DNA from 3 places in the Janthinobacterium sp. GMG1 genome. Region 2 is predicted to be linked to each of the others. Evidence: predicted binding sites of a transcription regulator. Region 2 holds the regulator's gene; each other region holds the start of a gene.
The links. Region 2 encodes FliA, which starts transcription of late flagellar genes. Its sites were predicted from a motif close to CTAAAGTTTNNNNNNNNNNNGCCGNTA; they were not measured.

Region 1: SJI03_RS13405 (flagellar protein FliT) is a predicted target of FliA. The motif match lies at 2,666-2,692, and genes of this name have one in related genera.
Region 3: SJI03_RS08560 (FlxA-like family protein) is a predicted target of FliA. The motif match lies at 3,773-3,799, and genes of this name have one in related genera.

The regions. Positions count from the first base shown of each region.
Region 1 covers NZ_JAXQNT010000004.1:345,687-350,826, reverse strand. Annotated here, with positions in the region: gene SJI03_RS13415 (M13 family metallopeptidase) at 1-1,591, opposite strand, end outside; gene SJI03_RS13410 (HDOD domain-containing protein) at 1,730-2,557, shown strand; gene SJI03_RS13405 (flagellar protein FliT) at 2,781-3,032, shown strand; gene SJI03_RS13400 (hypothetical protein) at 3,448-4,572, opposite strand; gene fumC (class II fumarate hydratase) at 4,745-5,140, shown strand, end outside.
Region 2 covers NZ_JAXQNT010000001.1:1,004,961-1,010,100, reverse strand. Annotated here, with positions in the region: gene motD (flagellar motor protein MotD) at 1-635, opposite strand, end outside; gene SJI03_RS04565 (flagellar motor protein) at 641-1,387, opposite strand; gene SJI03_RS04560 (RNA polymerase sigma factor FliA) at 1,369-2,100, opposite strand; gene SJI03_RS04555 (MinD/ParA family ATP-binding protein) at 2,146-3,009, opposite strand; gene flhF (flagellar biosynthesis protein FlhF) at 3,002-4,330, opposite strand; gene flhA (flagellar biosynthesis protein FlhA) at 4,670-5,140, opposite strand, start outside.
Region 3 covers NZ_JAXQNT010000002.1:786,648-791,787, reverse strand. Annotated here, with positions in the region: gene SJI03_RS08580 (hypothetical protein) at 1-498, opposite strand, end outside; gene SJI03_RS08575 (Spy/CpxP family protein refolding chaperone) at 515-973, opposite strand; gene SJI03_RS08570 (response regulator transcription factor) at 1,167-1,856, shown strand; gene SJI03_RS08565 (ATP-binding protein) at 1,859-3,364, shown strand; gene SJI03_RS08560 (FlxA-like family protein) at 3,407-3,742, opposite strand; gene dcd (dCTP deaminase) at 3,853-4,422, opposite strand; gene SJI03_RS08550 (alpha/beta hydrolase) at 4,556-5,140, opposite strand, start outside.

The DNA of each region.
Region 1 (5,140 bases), on a different contig from region 2:
TGATTTCGTGGCCAATGGTGGCGCCGATGCCGCCATAGTTGGCCGCATCGGATGCCTGCGGGTCGAAGAACGGCGGCTGCAGGATGGCGGCCGGGAAGTTCAGCGCATTTTGCAGCGGCAAGTTGACGGCGTTGACCAGCTGGGCCGGCATGGCCCAGGCCTTGCGGTCGGGCGACTGGCCCAGCTTGGCCAGCTCCTGGCGATAGTGGAACTGTTCCGCCCGCTGCACATTGCCCAGCGCGTCGCCGCGTACCACGCGCAAGCCCGCGTAGCTGTCCCAGCGCTCCGGATAGCCTACGCCCACGTACAGGGTCTTGAGCTTTTCCTGCGCCTGCGCCTTGGTGGCCGGCGCCATCCAGTCCAGCTTGTCGATGCGGCGCGAGAAGGCGGCCACGATATTCGTCACCATGTCCTGCACGCGGGCTTTCGATTCCGGCGGGAAATAGCGCTCCACGTACAGCTTGCCGACGGCGTCGCTCAGGGCAGCGTTGGTTGCCGCCAGCGCGCGCTTGCTGCGCGGCGACTGCTGCGGCGTGCCGCTCAGGGCGCTGCCATAGAAGGCGAAGCGCTGGTCGGCGGCCGCCTTCGGCAAGGTGGTGCTGAAATGGTTGATGGCGTGGAAGGCGAGGAAATCCTTCCACGCGGCCAGCGGCACGCTTGCCACCAGGGCCGCGCTGCCCGTCATGGCCGTCGGGTGCCAGACGATGAAATCCGTTTGCTGGCCCAGGCCGGCCGCCTGGAAGAAGGCTTTCCAGTCCAGGCCCGGCGCCTTACTGGGGAAGTCGGCGGCGCGCCACGCGTTATTGCCCTTGGCGACATCGGCCGAATCCTCGCGGCTGGCGTGGCTGGCGGCAATTTTCTGCTCCAGCGCAAACACGCGCGCAGCGCGGGCCGGCGCATCGCTGTAGCCGGCCTGCTTGAGCATGGCCGCGATATGCGCCTGGTAGCCCGCGCGCAAGCCCTGCATGCGGGCGCTGTCGCCCTGGTAAAACGCGCGGTCAGGCAAGCCCAGCCCGCCCTGCAGCAGGTAGGCGACATTGCGCGTGGTGTCGTTCAAGTCTTGCGCCACCCACAGGCCGAACAGGTTTTCCGTATAAAAATTGGTGGAATTGAGCGGGTCGACATCGGCGCGCAGGCTCTCGCCCAGCGCACGGGCCAGCCCTGCCTGGTCGCGTATGCCATTGATCTTTGTCAACAAGGGCTTGATCGGCGCCCAGCCTTTCGCTTCGATAGCCGATTCATCCATCCAGGAACGGTAAAAATCGCTGACCTGGCGCGCGGAGGCATCCGCCTGCGGCGCCGCCGCCAGGCTTTCGACGAGGCCGATGATGCGCTCGTTGGTGGCGTTGGCGAGGATGGCGAACGAGCCCCAGCTGCTGCGGTCGGCGGGAATCTCCGTGCCGCGCAGCCAGTCGCCATTCACGTAATCGTAGAAATCGTCGCCGGGCAAGGCAGCGGGGACAGCAACATCGGCCGCCGCTGGCTGGGCATGCGCCTGGGCGGGCAAGCCGGCCAGCGAAACGCCGGCCAGGGCGAGGATGATGGCGGCCTGGACTGGCGTCCGGGACCAGGAAAAACGCAAACCGTGCATGGCGATCCTTTCAATGGAATAGTCAAAATCATAGCCTGTTTCCCATGAAAAAAGCGTCCCGGAACTTTTTTGCATACGGACAAAAAATCGGCCTATAGTTTCACGACCCCGCGCCGCGTGTACGCCAAGGAGATTGCCATGCAACTGGAAGCGCTGTTTCAGCAACCCCACGCCCTGCCTGCCGCCCCGAAGATCGTCGATGAACTGGTGCGCAGTTTCGACAACCCCGCCATTGCCACCGAAGACATCGCGCGCCAGCTGGGAGCGGATCCGGCCTTGAGCGCCAAGCTGCTGCGGCTGGCCAACTCGGCGTATTACCACGTCTCGCGCAGCATCGGCACGGTGGAAGACGCCGTGCTGATGCTCGGCTTTGTAACCGTGCGCACGCTTGTCATCAGCTCGGGCCTGGTCAGCGGCTACAAGGCCGTGCCAGGACTGAATCTGCCGCAATTCTGGCGTTACAGCCTGCACAGCGCCGTGTCGGCCCGCTGGATCGCCAGACAGACGGGCGACAACCAGGACCTGGCCTTCACCATCGGCATGATGCATGCGATCGGACAACTGGTGATCCATGCCGCCATGCCCGAGCAAGCCATGCAGCTCGACAAGATCGCCCCGCCGCTCGATGCGCGCCGGCTCGACGCGGAGCGGGTTTCCCTGGGCTATGACTATGCGCAGGTGGGCGCCGAACTGGCGCGCCGCTGGAAGTTCCCCCCTGCCTTTGCCGACGCCATCGCCGCCTTTCCCGATCCCTTGGCCAAGGCGCCCCTGAACCGCCTGGCCGCCATCATCCACCTGGCAGCCTGGCGCGCCCGTATTGATGAAAACGCGCTGAGCAATGAAGAAATCATCGCTTGCTACCCCAGCAACGTGGCTGAAGCGCTCGGTTTGCCACCCTCGGTTCTCGTGGACAAGATGCCGCCGCCTGCCGAACTGAGCGCAGGATTGGAAGAACTCGTCAAATAAATCCATCAGCGCCGGCATCGTCGGCCCAGCATCCATGCGGCTTGGCGGGCGATTCCGGCGGCCCGCCAAAACTATCCAAATTATTTTCACTTTTTTTTCAAAAACACCCTCAAGTTCCGGATAAGCACGCCGTTAATCTAGACAAGCGGTAATCCATTCACTAGTTACGGGTGTGCTCATGACCTCCAACGACGTTCTCTCGATGTATGAAAATATTGCAGGAATGACCAATAAAATGGTCGTGGCCGCACGTTCGAGCGACTGGAATGACTTGGATGCCCTGGAAAACCAGTGCGCCAGCGCCGCCAGCGCGACCATGACGGGCAAGGTGCCTGCCCTGGCCGGTGCCTCGCGCCTGCGCAAGATCGACTTGCTCAAGCAAATCCTGGCAAACGACCGCGAAATCCGCACCATTACGGAACCGTGGATGACGCAGCTGCCGAACGCCATGCAGGGCGCGCGCGCGCGCATGTAAGAAGTTACAGCACCAGAAACGACAAAAGCACCCGCGGGTGCTTTTTTTACATCTATTCCCTGGCAAGAAGCGCGGCAGTTGCGGCGCTCAGGAACAAGGAGGGGAAATTTGGAAGGCGAGCCCCAGGTATCTCCTGGCGTCGCCTCGCTGCCGGTTGCATCCGGCGTTCGCGAGCACATCGTCGGCATCGCGAACCGCTTCCAGACCCAGGCGTTTATGCAACGCTACACCTGTTTGCCGCGCCACACTATCGTTGGTGACTGCGCCAGGCTGGGGCTGTTTTGTCGTAGAGCAAGTCCACTGAATTAATCATAACACCATCTTTAAGAAATAGACAACGCGATTGGCAAGCATATCCATGTCTTTTTTCAATATCTTTTTTTATATCAAATTATAGCGCAGCCTTGCAGCATGATTAACGCGAGAACGGCTCCGGTTCCGGCTCGGCTGCCGCCCCGTCCTCCACCGCCTCCGTCAGCACGGGCACATCCTTTTTCTTGCGGCGGAACGGCTTGCGCAGCAAGACCCAGTATTTCGACGGCGCACCCGGCCCTGCCGCCTGCCTGCGCTTGCGCACGACATACACGATGAGCGCCGTCAGCAGCAGGAAGGCCACGGTGCCGATACCGAGCCACAGCAAGCCGTTGCCGCCCGCCTTCTTTTCCTTCTCGACGGCTGGCGGCACCAGGGGCTTGGGCTTGGCATGCGGCACCGGCACCTCGGCCGGCGCGGCAGCCGGCGCAGCGGTGGCGGGCTGAGCCAGTGCTTTTTGCAAGGCGCCGATCTTGCCTTCCAATTCGCCGAGCTTGTCATTCAGGGCCGCGCTTTTCTCATCCAGCGCCACGCACGCTTGCGCCTGCCCGGCATCCGCCTGGGGTGCGCAGGCGGCGACGGGCGCCATGGCACGGCGCAGCGGCTGCGCACGCAGCGCGGGAGCAGGCGGCTTGGGTGCGGCAGGCGGCGGCACGAACACGCGCGCCGGGCGCACCAGGCCCTCGGCACGCGCGCGGGCCGCCAGCACGGCGGCATCGGGCGATGGTGCGCCGGCCACTGCACGTGGCAACGGCGCGGGGACAGGCATGGGCATGGGTACCGGAACGGCGGGCCTGGCTGGCGCACTGACGGCAGCGGCAGCAGGCGGCGCCGGCGTCAGCCACACGGTGCCCAGGCGCACCACGGCGCCATTGCCATTGCCCAGCAACAAATACAGATGCACGTGGCCCGCCTGGATCGCTTGCCGCGTAGTCACGCGCACATAATGGCGTCCACCGCGCTCCAGCGGGCTGATCGTCAATCCCTGCAGGGCCGGATCCATGCCGATGCCGCCACCGCGGTACACATCGGGCGAGGCCAGGCGCACGGCCACGCCGTTGACTTCCTCGGGCGCCAAGGCCGTCAGTTCGATTTCAGCCAGCAGGGGTTGACCCACATGCGACAGCACGGCCATGTCACCCAGTTCGGCCGCCATGACAGGCGGCAAGGCCAGGCTGGCGGCGGCGCACGCGATCAGGGACCAACGGGGAAAGATGCTGCTCTGCATGGACTGATCGCTTTGATAACAAGATAAATAAGGGGAACTCGCCTGTCTTTAACGGCAGGAAATCGCAAAAATATAGATGGGCTACGGCAAAAATGATGCAATACAGCATCATCCTGTGCCTTTTTTGCGCCTGGAGTACACTCGATCCACCTCTATCGATGAAAGGGATGTCATGAGTAGCAGAATCGAACGCGACAGTTTCGGCCCGATCGACGTACCCACCGACCGGCTGTGGGGAGCGCAAACGCAGCGCTCGCTTGAGCACTTCCATATCTCCACGGAAAAGATGCCGCCCGAACTGATCGCCGCCCTGGCCACCGTCAAGCGCGCGGCCGCCCACGTCAACCTGGACTTGGGCTTACTAGACGGCAAGAAGGCCGTTGCCATCACGCAGGCCGCCGACGAAGTGCTGGCCGGCAAGCACGCCGAAGAATTCCCGCTGGCCGTCTGGCAGACGGGTTCTGGCACGCAAAGCAATATGAACATGAACGAAGTGCTGGCCAACCGCGGTTCCGAGCTGATCGGCGGCTTGCGGGGCGCCGAGCGCCTGCTGCACCCGAACGACGAC
Region 2 (5,140 bases):
CCCACGGCCGTCAGGCGCGAAGCCTTGACGCCGCTGGCGATGAACAGGCGCACCACGGCGCTGGCGCGCGCGGCCGACAATTCCCAGTTCGAGGCAAAATTGGAATTGCTGATCGGCTGCACGTCCGTATGCCCTTCCACCTGCACGTCGTGCGTGTCGTCCTTGAGCAGCACGGCCACGGCGCGCAAGGCCTGGTCCGACTCCGTCGTCAGCCGCGCCGCGCCCGGGTCGAACAGCACGCTGGCATTGATTTCCACGCTCACGCCGCGGCTCGTCTGCGTGACGCGCACCTTGCCCTCCTTCACCAGCGGCGCCAGGGTCGACGTCAGGTCCTGCGCCAGGCGCGTCATGTGTTCGCGTTCGCGGCGGATGGCTTCCGTGCGGCGTTTCAGGGCGGGGTTCGGCAGCGGGATGGCCTGTGGCGCTTCCATGATGATGGGCGGCGCGCCCTTTTCCAGGCTGAAGGCCTGGCCGATGGCGTTCTGGAAGACGCGGTATTTACCTTCGTTGACTTGCGAAATCGCATACATCACGACGAAAAAGGCGAACAGCAGGGTGATGAAGTCGGCGTACGAGATCAGCCAGCGGTCCTGGTTGTCCGGTTCCTCGTCATACTTCCTGCGCGCGCGCCGCATCATGGTCAATGCTCGTGCAAGAGGCTGGACACGCGCTCTTCGATGATGCGCGTATGGTCGCCCGTGGCGATGTCGTACAGCACGGCGGCCGTGATTTCGTACTGCAGCACCCGGCGCGAAACAATGGCCTTGAGTTTATTCGCCACCGGCAGGAACAGCAGGTTGGCCAGGCCCACGCCATAAATCGTCGAGACAAACGCCACGGCGATGCCGCTGCCCAGCTTGCTCGGGTCGGTGAGGTTTTCCATGACGTGGATCAAGCCCAGCACGGCGCCCAGGATGCCGATGGTGGGCGAATAGCCGGCCGCCGATTCCCACACCTTGACGGCCTGGCGCTCGGCCATTTCGTAGGCGGAGATTTCCACGTCGAGCAGCTGGCGCAGCTTGTCGGGCGCGATGCCGTCGACGATCATGCGCAAACCCTTGGCGTTGAAGCGGTCGGCCGTGTTTTCCATCAGGCGCTCCAGCGCCAGCGGGCCGTCGCGGCGCGCCGTCAGACTCCATTGCCCGATGTCGCGCGCCAGCGCGGCGCGCGTGTCGGACGGCGGCAGGAAGACCCAGCGCAACATTTCCAGGCCGCGCACAAAAGTGCGCAGCCGCGTTTGCAGCAGCACGGCGCCGAAGGTGCCGACGATGACGATGGCAAAGGCGGCCGGCTGCAGCAGGGAGGCCATCTTGCCGCCTTCCAGTGCCTGGCCGACCAACAGGCCCGCCAGCGCCAGCGCCAGCCCGATTACGCTGGACCAGTCCACGCCAGCTCCCTCAAGGTTGCGCGCAGGCGCGCGACGGCCTGGGTATGCAGCTGCGAGACGCGCGATTCCGACACGCCCATCACCGCGCCGATCTCCTTCAGGTTCAGCTCTTCTTCGTAGTACAGGCCCATGAGTATTTTCTCGCGTGGCGGCAGCGCGTCGATGGCATCGATCACGGATTGCCGGAAATCGGTATCGAGCAGGGAACGCAAGGGGTCGCTGTCCTCGTCCACGCAATGGCGGTCGAGGAAGCTGTCATTGCCGTCCGGGTCATGAAAGTCTTCGTAGTACACAAGCTGGTGGCCGCCGCCGTCACCCAGCATTTCCTGGTAGTCGGCCAGCGACATTTTCAGCAGTTTCGCCACTTCCGACTCCGTCGGCGGGTGGCCGAGGCGCTGCTGCAAGGTGCTCATCGCCTCTTCGATCTTGCGCATGTTCTGACGCATGCTGCGCGGCAGCCAGTCGCTGGTGCGCAATTCGTCGAGCATGGCGCCGCGGATGCGCAGCACGGCATACGTCTCGAACTGCGCGCCATGCGTCTCTTCATAGCGGCTGATGGCATCGAGCAGGCCGATCATGCCGGCCTGGATCAGGTCATCGACCTCGACCGAAGGCGGCAATTTCGCCTTCATATGGTGCGCCAGACGCTTCACCAGCGGAATGTGCTCCGTCAGCAAATAGTCCTTGTTCGATTTCCCTTTGACCGTGTACATAGGCTGCTTATTGTTTTCTCATCTTATCTGGTGCTACGGTTGGCTTCAGGCGCTGAACTGGTGTGGGCTCCCCGTCTGGTACAAGGTGCCGCCAAGTACCGGCGCCGCCGAACGGGCCAGCCGCTCGGCCAGTCCGCGAAACGCCACCGACGCGCCCGCCAGCGGAAACGCATCGACCACGCTGCGGCCCAGGCGCGCCGCGCGGTGCAGATACTCATCGGCAGGCACCGAACCCATCGAGGTCAGCTTCACGGCCAGATAGCGGCTCGCCGCCTGCGCCATATTATCGTATACCACTTTTGCTTCGGATTCGGAAGCGCCGGTGACGAGAATGCCGAAGGGACGGCGTCCCAGTTCCTGGCTCAGGCGCTTGATCAGGCAGTACGCCGCCTTGATCGAGGTGGCGCTGGTGGACACTTGCACGACGATATCGGACGAAGCCATCAGCGGCACGGGGAAACAGGCGCCCTCGTCAGCCACGACGCCGTCGACCAGCACGATGCCGCTCTGGCGCGCCAGCACGTCGAAAGTCTTGCCCAGGCGGCGCAGTTCGTCCTCGCCCGCATAGTCCATGCTGTCCATCAAATGGTTGCGCGCGCCAAGGCTGGCCACGCCGAAGCCTTGCGGCACCTGGTGGATGACCTGGTTCAAGCCGCACTGCTGGCGCGCCACGTCGCGCAGGCTGGCGCCGTGCGCCAGGCCCAGGCGCGCAGCCACGCCATCGCTGCCGCCGCTGGCGTCGAGCAGCAGCACGTCATTGCCGCCGTAGACGAGCGAAGCGCCCAGGTTGACCAGCATGGCGCCCTTGTCGTCCTGCGGCGTGGCCGAGAGGAACGTCATGACGCGCGGCTGCGGGCCGGCCAGCATGCGGCGCAAGCCTTCGGCCTGGTCGAAATCGAAATTAGCCAAGGTGCACCCCGCGCGCTTCATTGTTGCGGGCGGCCGCCTGCGCCATCAGCAGCGGCAGTTCGGCATCGGAAAACTGCGTGGCCGCCGAATCGCGCTTGAGCTTGAAGGCGCGGTCGATCAGGTAGCCGCGGTCGGCAAGGTACAGGTCTTCCGGCACGCGCTGGCCGTTCGACACATAAAACAGGTTCAGCTTCTGGCGGATCACCACGTCGAGCACGTTGCCGATCGAGGCCGCTTCATCGAGCTTGGTCATGATGCAGCCGGCCAGGCCGCTGCCCTGGTAGGCGCGCACCACTTCGTTCAACGTTTCCTGCGTCGCCGTGGAATTGAGGCACAACAAACGTTTCACGTCGGCGCCGGCGCCCGACAGCATGGCCACCTGTTCCGTCACCATCTGGTCGCGCTGGCTCACGCCCACCGTATCGATCAGCACCGTGTGCTTGTTCTTCAATTCCTTCAGGGCGATGCGCAAGTCCGCCTCGTCCTTCACCGAATGCACCATCACGCCGAGGATCTTGCCGTAGATGCGCAGCTGTTCGTGCGCGCCGATACGATAGGCATCCGTGGTGATCAGGGCCAGCTTTTCCGGGCCGTGGCGCATCACGCAGCGGGCCGCCAGCTTGGCCGTGCTGGTGGTCTTGCCGACACCGGTCGGGCCGACCAGCGCAAACACGCCGCCCTGCTCCAGCATGGCGTCTTCATTGGCCACAGTATTCAGGTTGCGGCTCAGGACGGTCTTGATCCAGCGCATGCTTTGCGCGCCATCGAGGCCGGCCGGCAACTTGTCGATCAGGTAGCGCGCCAGGCTGGCCGAAAAACCGGCGGCCAGCATTTCGCGCAGCACGACGGCTTTTTGCGGCTCGCGCTGCTGCGTCGAACCCCACGAGATTTCCGCCAGCTGAGTTTCCATCATGCCGCGCATGGCGCGGATTTCATTCATCATGCCGCTCATCTCGGCGGCGGCGTTCTCTTTGACGTGCGCCAGCGCGCTGGCCATCATCTGCTGCATGCGGGCCATGTCCACTGGCTCGGAGGCAGCCTGGCGCGGCGCGGCAGGACGTGGCGCGGCCGGGCGCTGGGCCGGGGCGGCAGGACGCTGCGGCGTGGCGAACTGGGTCTGCAACTGGGGACGGGGCTGGGCCATTTCGGAGGCGGCCGGCGGCGACGCCAGCGAAGCGGCATCGTCATTGGCCAGCGCGAGGATTTCCACCACGCCATCGGCCTGGCGGTTCGACAGGATCACGGCGTCGGGGCCCAGCGCTTCGCGCACCTTGCGCAGCGCATCGCGCGACGAGGCGCCCGTAAATTTCTTCACATTCATGACCGGCCTCCCAAGGCGGGGGTGGCGCAATATTGGCTGAACTGTGTGACCATCGTCGACTCCTGTTGCTTGAGTGCTGTCTTCCACATGGACACAGATCACCCGGACAGTTTCCATTATTAGCGATGCTTACAGGAAATGATCGAAGGAACAGGACGGGAAAGTACCCGTTATTCAGTTTGCCGAGAGGAAATTGATGTTTATTTGACCAAAAGCAACTGCTGGGGTCAGCCCCCCCCACTGACGCTAACGAAATCTGGGGCCAGACCCCCTCGCACGTTGGCGATAACCTTCGTGTTGGAGGTGTTGAGGGTCTGACCCCGGCATTAACTCTGTCAACTACTGCGCGCCCACCAGGGCCGTGACGCGGATCGTCTTGGTTTCCGGCACTTCCGCATGCGACAGCACTTTGAGCTGCGGCAAGGCGCGGCGCAGGAAGCGCGACAGCAGGGCGCGCAGCGGCGCCGGCACCAGCAGCACCGGCGTCAGGCCCAGCGCTTCCTGTTGCTGGGCAGCCAGGCCCGCCTGGTGCGCGATGGTGTCGGCCAGGCCCGGCTCGATGCCGGCGCCATCGCCGCCATTGCCCATCGCTTGCATCAGCAGCCGCTCCAGGCGGCTGTCCAGGGTCATCACGGACAGTTCGGCCGAGCCGGGGAACAATTGCTGCACGATGGCGCGGCCCAGGGCCACGCGCACCAGCGCCGTCAGTTCATTCGGGTCTTGCGTGCTGACCGTATGCTCGGCCAGGGTTTCGATGATGCTGCGCATGTCGCGGATGTGCACGCCCTCGGCCAGCAGGTTCTGCAGCAC
Region 3 (5,140 bases), on a different contig from region 2:
GCTGAGCAGGCTGGCAAAGCTGGACTGCAAGTCCGTCACGCTGTTGTCCGTGATCTCCGCGCTGTCGCTGCCGGACGACGAGAGTTTTTGCAGCAGGCTTTGCAAATCCGATTCGATATTGCCGGGGCCGCCGCGCGCGCCACCGCCGGGTGGTGGCGCGGCAGGCGGTTCGCCAGCCTCCTCTTGCCCGCCAGCACTGCCGCCACCCTGCGCGTGCAGGCTGCCCATCAGCTGGTGCAGGAAGGCGCCCAGCGCCTGGCCCACGTCGCTGCTGGCGGTGGCGCCGGTGCTGTCCGTCGCGCTATCGCTGGTATCGACCGTCACGCCTATCGATGACAAGGCGCTGGAAATGGCGTCGAGAAATGCGCCATCGTCGGGCTTTGGCGGCCGCGTCCCGTCCACGCTGCTGGTATTGCTGGAACTGCCGCTGCCGCCCAGGCGGCTGAACGCGCTCAACTGGCTGGTGACGCTGGTCGAACTCAATGCACTGATGCTCATGCTTAATCTCCTGTGCTTATTGGCGGCGGCGTGGGCCGGGACGGCTGTCTTGACGCTGTTGCGCCTGCTGGCGCTGTTCCGGCGTCAGCACGGCCAGCAATTGCTGCTCCAGCCGCGCCTGCTGCAAGCTGATCTTCGCCATGGCTTGCGCCGCCGTACTGGCCAGCGCGCTGGCCTTCGCATCGTCGTAGGCGCTGGAGCCGGCCAGCGCGCGCAGCTGTTCATGGGCCTTGAAGGCAATCTTTTCCTGTTCCCGCAGCAAGGGTGCCTGGGCGTAAGTGGCGGCGAAAATCTTGTCCTGCTGCGCTTCGCTCAAGTCCATGCCGCGCAGAAACGGCGGCAAGCCTGGCGGCGGCCCTTCCATGGCACGCGGCGGCGGGCCGTCCGCCGCAGGTTCTTGCTGGGCCAGCGCCAGCAGCGGCATGCTGCAGGCGGACAACAGCAACAGGGATACGGCAATGCTCAGGTATTTCATCGGGCTTTCCTTTCGTGGCGATCAGCCCTGATTGTCGGCCTCTGACATGTAAAGCAACGTTAGGCCGGCGTAAAAGCATGTAAAGGAAGCTGCGCAAATGTAAGCGGAGGTATGTAAAAGCGGGTAAAACCGCCCTGAACGGCATCCTTTGGCTGCTATCATCGGGCGATATTCACCCGAAAAAAGCACAGGCATGAGCAAGGTTTTGTTAATCGATGACGACGTGGAACTGGTCGGCATGTTCCAGGAATACCTGACGCAGGAAGGTTTTGACGCCCGCGCCGTGCATGACGGTGAAAGCGGCGCGGCTGAGGCGCTGACGGGCCTGTACGCCATCGCCATCCTCGACGTCATGATGCCGCGCATGAATGGCCTGGAAACCCTGCGCCGCATCCGCGCCGGCAGCAACCTGCCCATCCTGATGCTGACGGCGCGCGGCGACGATACGGACCGCATCGTGGGCCTGGAGCTGGGCGCCGACGATTACGTCACCAAACCGTGCACGCCGCGCGAGCTGACGGCGCGCATCCGCGCCATCCTGCGCCGTGCGCAAGCCGCGCCGCACGACACATCGGGGCTGGCGCCGCTGGCCGTGGGGCAACTGACGATGTGGCCAGAACAGCGCCGCGTTGCCTGGGCCGGCGCGCACCTGGAACTGACGAGCACGGAGTTCAACCTGCTGGAAGTGCTGGTACGCCATGCGGGCAAGCCCGTGAGCAAGAATCAATTGTCGGAACTGGGCCTAGGCCGGCCCATGGCCCGCTTCGACCGCAATATCGATGTGCACTTGAGCAGCCTGCGCCGCAAACTCGGCAGCCTGGCCGATGGCCGCTCCTGCCTGCAGACCGTGTACCGTCTCGGCTACCAGCTGATCAAGGAGTAAGCGTGGGCCGTCTGTTCTGGAAGTTTTTTCTGTGCATCATGCTGGCGCAAGTGACGGCCACCATCGGCATCGGCGGCACCTTCTGGCTGAAAAACCGGGCCGCGCAGCAGGAACGGGCCCTCGACATCGACACCAGCCCGCCCGCGCAAATGATCATCGAGGCCGCCAGCGCCACCGTGGAAGCGGGCGGCAGCCAGGCCTTGCGGCAATTCCTGGGCAAGCTCGAACGCATGCGCGTGTTTGCCGTCGATGCCAAAGGGCAAGAACTGATGGGCCGCACGGTGCATCCCGCCATGCTGGCCAAGGCGCGCGCCATGCTGGAGCAAAGCCAGGCCCATGCCGTCGTGCGCGAAGCGGCCGGCAGCGATGGCAAGCGCTACCTGCTGTTCCTGCCTTCGTCCGAACGTTTCCGCAATGCCGAGGCGGGCGCCGCGCGCGACACGCTCAATGCCGTCACCATGAGCGGCCCGCGCGCCATGGGAGCCGGCCCACGGCCCCACGAAGCGGGCGCGCCGCCGCCACGCGGCGACTTCGGCCGCGGCATGCCGCCCGGCCCGCGCATGGACAGCCCCTACCGCACCTTCATTCCCCTGGCCGCCGCCATCGCCGCCAGCCTGCTGTTCTCTTTCCTGCTGGCCTGGTATTTTGCGCGCCCCATCCGCGACCTGCGGCAAGCGTTCGAGGCCGCCTCGCACGGCAACCTGGCGCCGCGCTTTCACGCCAGCGGCAAGCGCGGCGATGAATTGACGGACCTGGGACGCGATTTCGACCGCATGACGGGCCGCTTGCGCAGCCTCATGGATAGCCAGACGCGATTGCTGCATGATGTGTCGCACGAGCTGCGCTCGCCGCTGGCGCGCTTGCAGGCCGCCATCGGCCTGGCGCACCAGCAGCCGGAAAAAATGGCCGCCTCGATGCAGCGCATCGAACGCGAAAGCGAGCGCATGGATAAACTGATCGGTGAACTGCTGACCCTGTCCCGGCTGGAAGCGGGCGCCGTGCAAGCGGGAGCCGGGCAGACGCACAGCGAAGACGTCAGCATCGCCGATCTCGTGCACGACATCGTGGACGACGCCCGCTATGAAGCGAGGGCGCGCCTGCTGGGCATAGCCTTGGCGGGCGACGCGGCCACGGCGGACGCCAGCGTCACGGGTCAGCCGGAACTGCTGGCGCGCGCCGTGGAAAACGTCGTGCGCAATGCCGTCAAACACAGTCCCGATGGCGGCACGGTGCACGTGGAACTGTCGCGCCTGCATGATGGCAAGCAGGAATGGCTGCGCATCGCCGTGCAGGACCGTGGTCCTGGTGTGGCCTCAGCCGACCTGGCCCGTATTTTTGAACCGTTCTTCCGCGCCAGCAATACCCAGCACAGCACGGATGGCCACGGCCTGGGCCTGGCCATCGCCCGGCACGTCATCAACGCCCATGGCGGCCGCATCAGTGCCAGCTTGCGCAGTGGTGGCGGACTGTGCGTGGAAATGTTGTTGCCCGTCAAAACGCCAGGCTGACCTGTCGGCGAGCCTGGCGTTTTTTTATGCGCGAATAAACTGTTACGCCTGCGTATCGATGATGCTGCCCAGGGTGGACGAGGTCGATTTGGCCGGACTCGTCGCCGTATCGGCGCTGCTGGCCGGCTGAGCGTCTTGCTGCGCCTGCGCGGCGGCAGCGTGCAACTGGGCAATTTGCGCCTGCAAGGCCTGGATTTGCTGCGCCAGCTGCTGCTGCAGCTTTTGCGACGCCTCCGTCTGCTCGCCCTTCTGCGATTCCGTCAACTGTTTTTGCGCCGCCGTGATCTGCTTTTGCAGCGCCGCGATCTGCGAACTGCTGCCCGAACTGGCGCTACTGGCCGCGCTGACTGCGCCGCCTGAACCGATTGCCGCTACCATGATGCCTCCTCAGTGTTTCAATACCAAGGTTAACGGCAAGCATGGGGACGGATGTAGGGCGGCGGGTGTAAAGGCAGGTAAAGACGGCTGGCACCCCGCCCTTCCAGCAATCAGGTCTTCGGCAAGGTCACGCCAACCTGGCCCTGGTATTTGCCGCCGCGATCCTTGTACGACGTTTCGCACACTTCATCGGATTCGAAGAACAGCACTTGCGCCACGCCTTCGTTGGCGTAGATTTTTGCCGGCAACGGTGTCGTGTTGGAAAACTCCAGGGTCACAAAGCCTTCCCATTCCGGTTCGAACGGGGTGACGTTGACGATGATGCCGCAGCGCGCATAGGTGCTCTTGCCCAGGCAAATCGTCAGCACATTGCGGGGAATGCGGAAATACTCGACCGTACGGGCCAGCGCGAACGAGTTCGGCGGAATGATGCAATAGCCCTTGCCCGATACGTCGACAAAGTTATTCGCGTCAAAATCCTTCGGGTCGACGATGGTGGTGTTGATATTGGTAAACAACTTGAACTCGTCGGCGCAACGGATGTCATAACCATAGCTGGAGGTGCCGTAGGAAACGATGCGGTTGCCGTCGCGTTCCTTGACCTGGCCCGGCTCGAACGGCTCGATCATGCCCGTTGTTTCCGCCATGCGGCGTATCCATTTATCGCTTTTAATCGTCATCGCAGGGGTATCTTTCTAGAATATCGGAATGGCTGGGGCCGCACGCCTGCTGCAGGCACGGCCCGGATGGCAGGATTTTACGCGAAAATCCGCCGCTGTTGGCCCCCATCCCCTGAAAATCCTTGGCGATCGGCTATTGTTTCGCCAGCAATGCCGTGATCATCTCGCGCACCACTTGCGCCGTCAGTTCCGGGTTTTCCATGGGAAACAGATGGCCGCCCGGCACCTGGCGGAAAAATTTGCCGACCAGCTTGCGCGTGGCCGTCAAACCCGCCTGGCGGCATTCCACCGATTCCGTGCCGCCGATAAAACCGATGGGCACGGGAAAGCCATCCTTGACGAGGCCGCCAATATGATGGGGCAAGCTGCGGTACACCTGCGTTTCCACTTCGCGCGTAAAGCGCAGCTGCACCCCTTCCGGATGGGGCACCAGGCCGTTGTCGATGTAGTCGCGCAAGACCTGCGGCGCCCAGACGGCGAACATGTCCTTGGCAGCGAAATGTTCATACGCGGCTTGCGCATCGGGCCACAGCTTGCGCCGCCGGGCGGAAAAACGTGACGGCGAGAACCGCTCGCCCAGCGCCGTGTTGCGCGCCAGGCGCACCAGCAAGGCGCGCCAGCCCGCCACCACGGGCGAATCGAGCAAGACCACGCAGCGCACCAGATCGGGCCGCTGCTTGGCCACCATCACGCTGAGCATGCCTCCCAGCGAATGGCC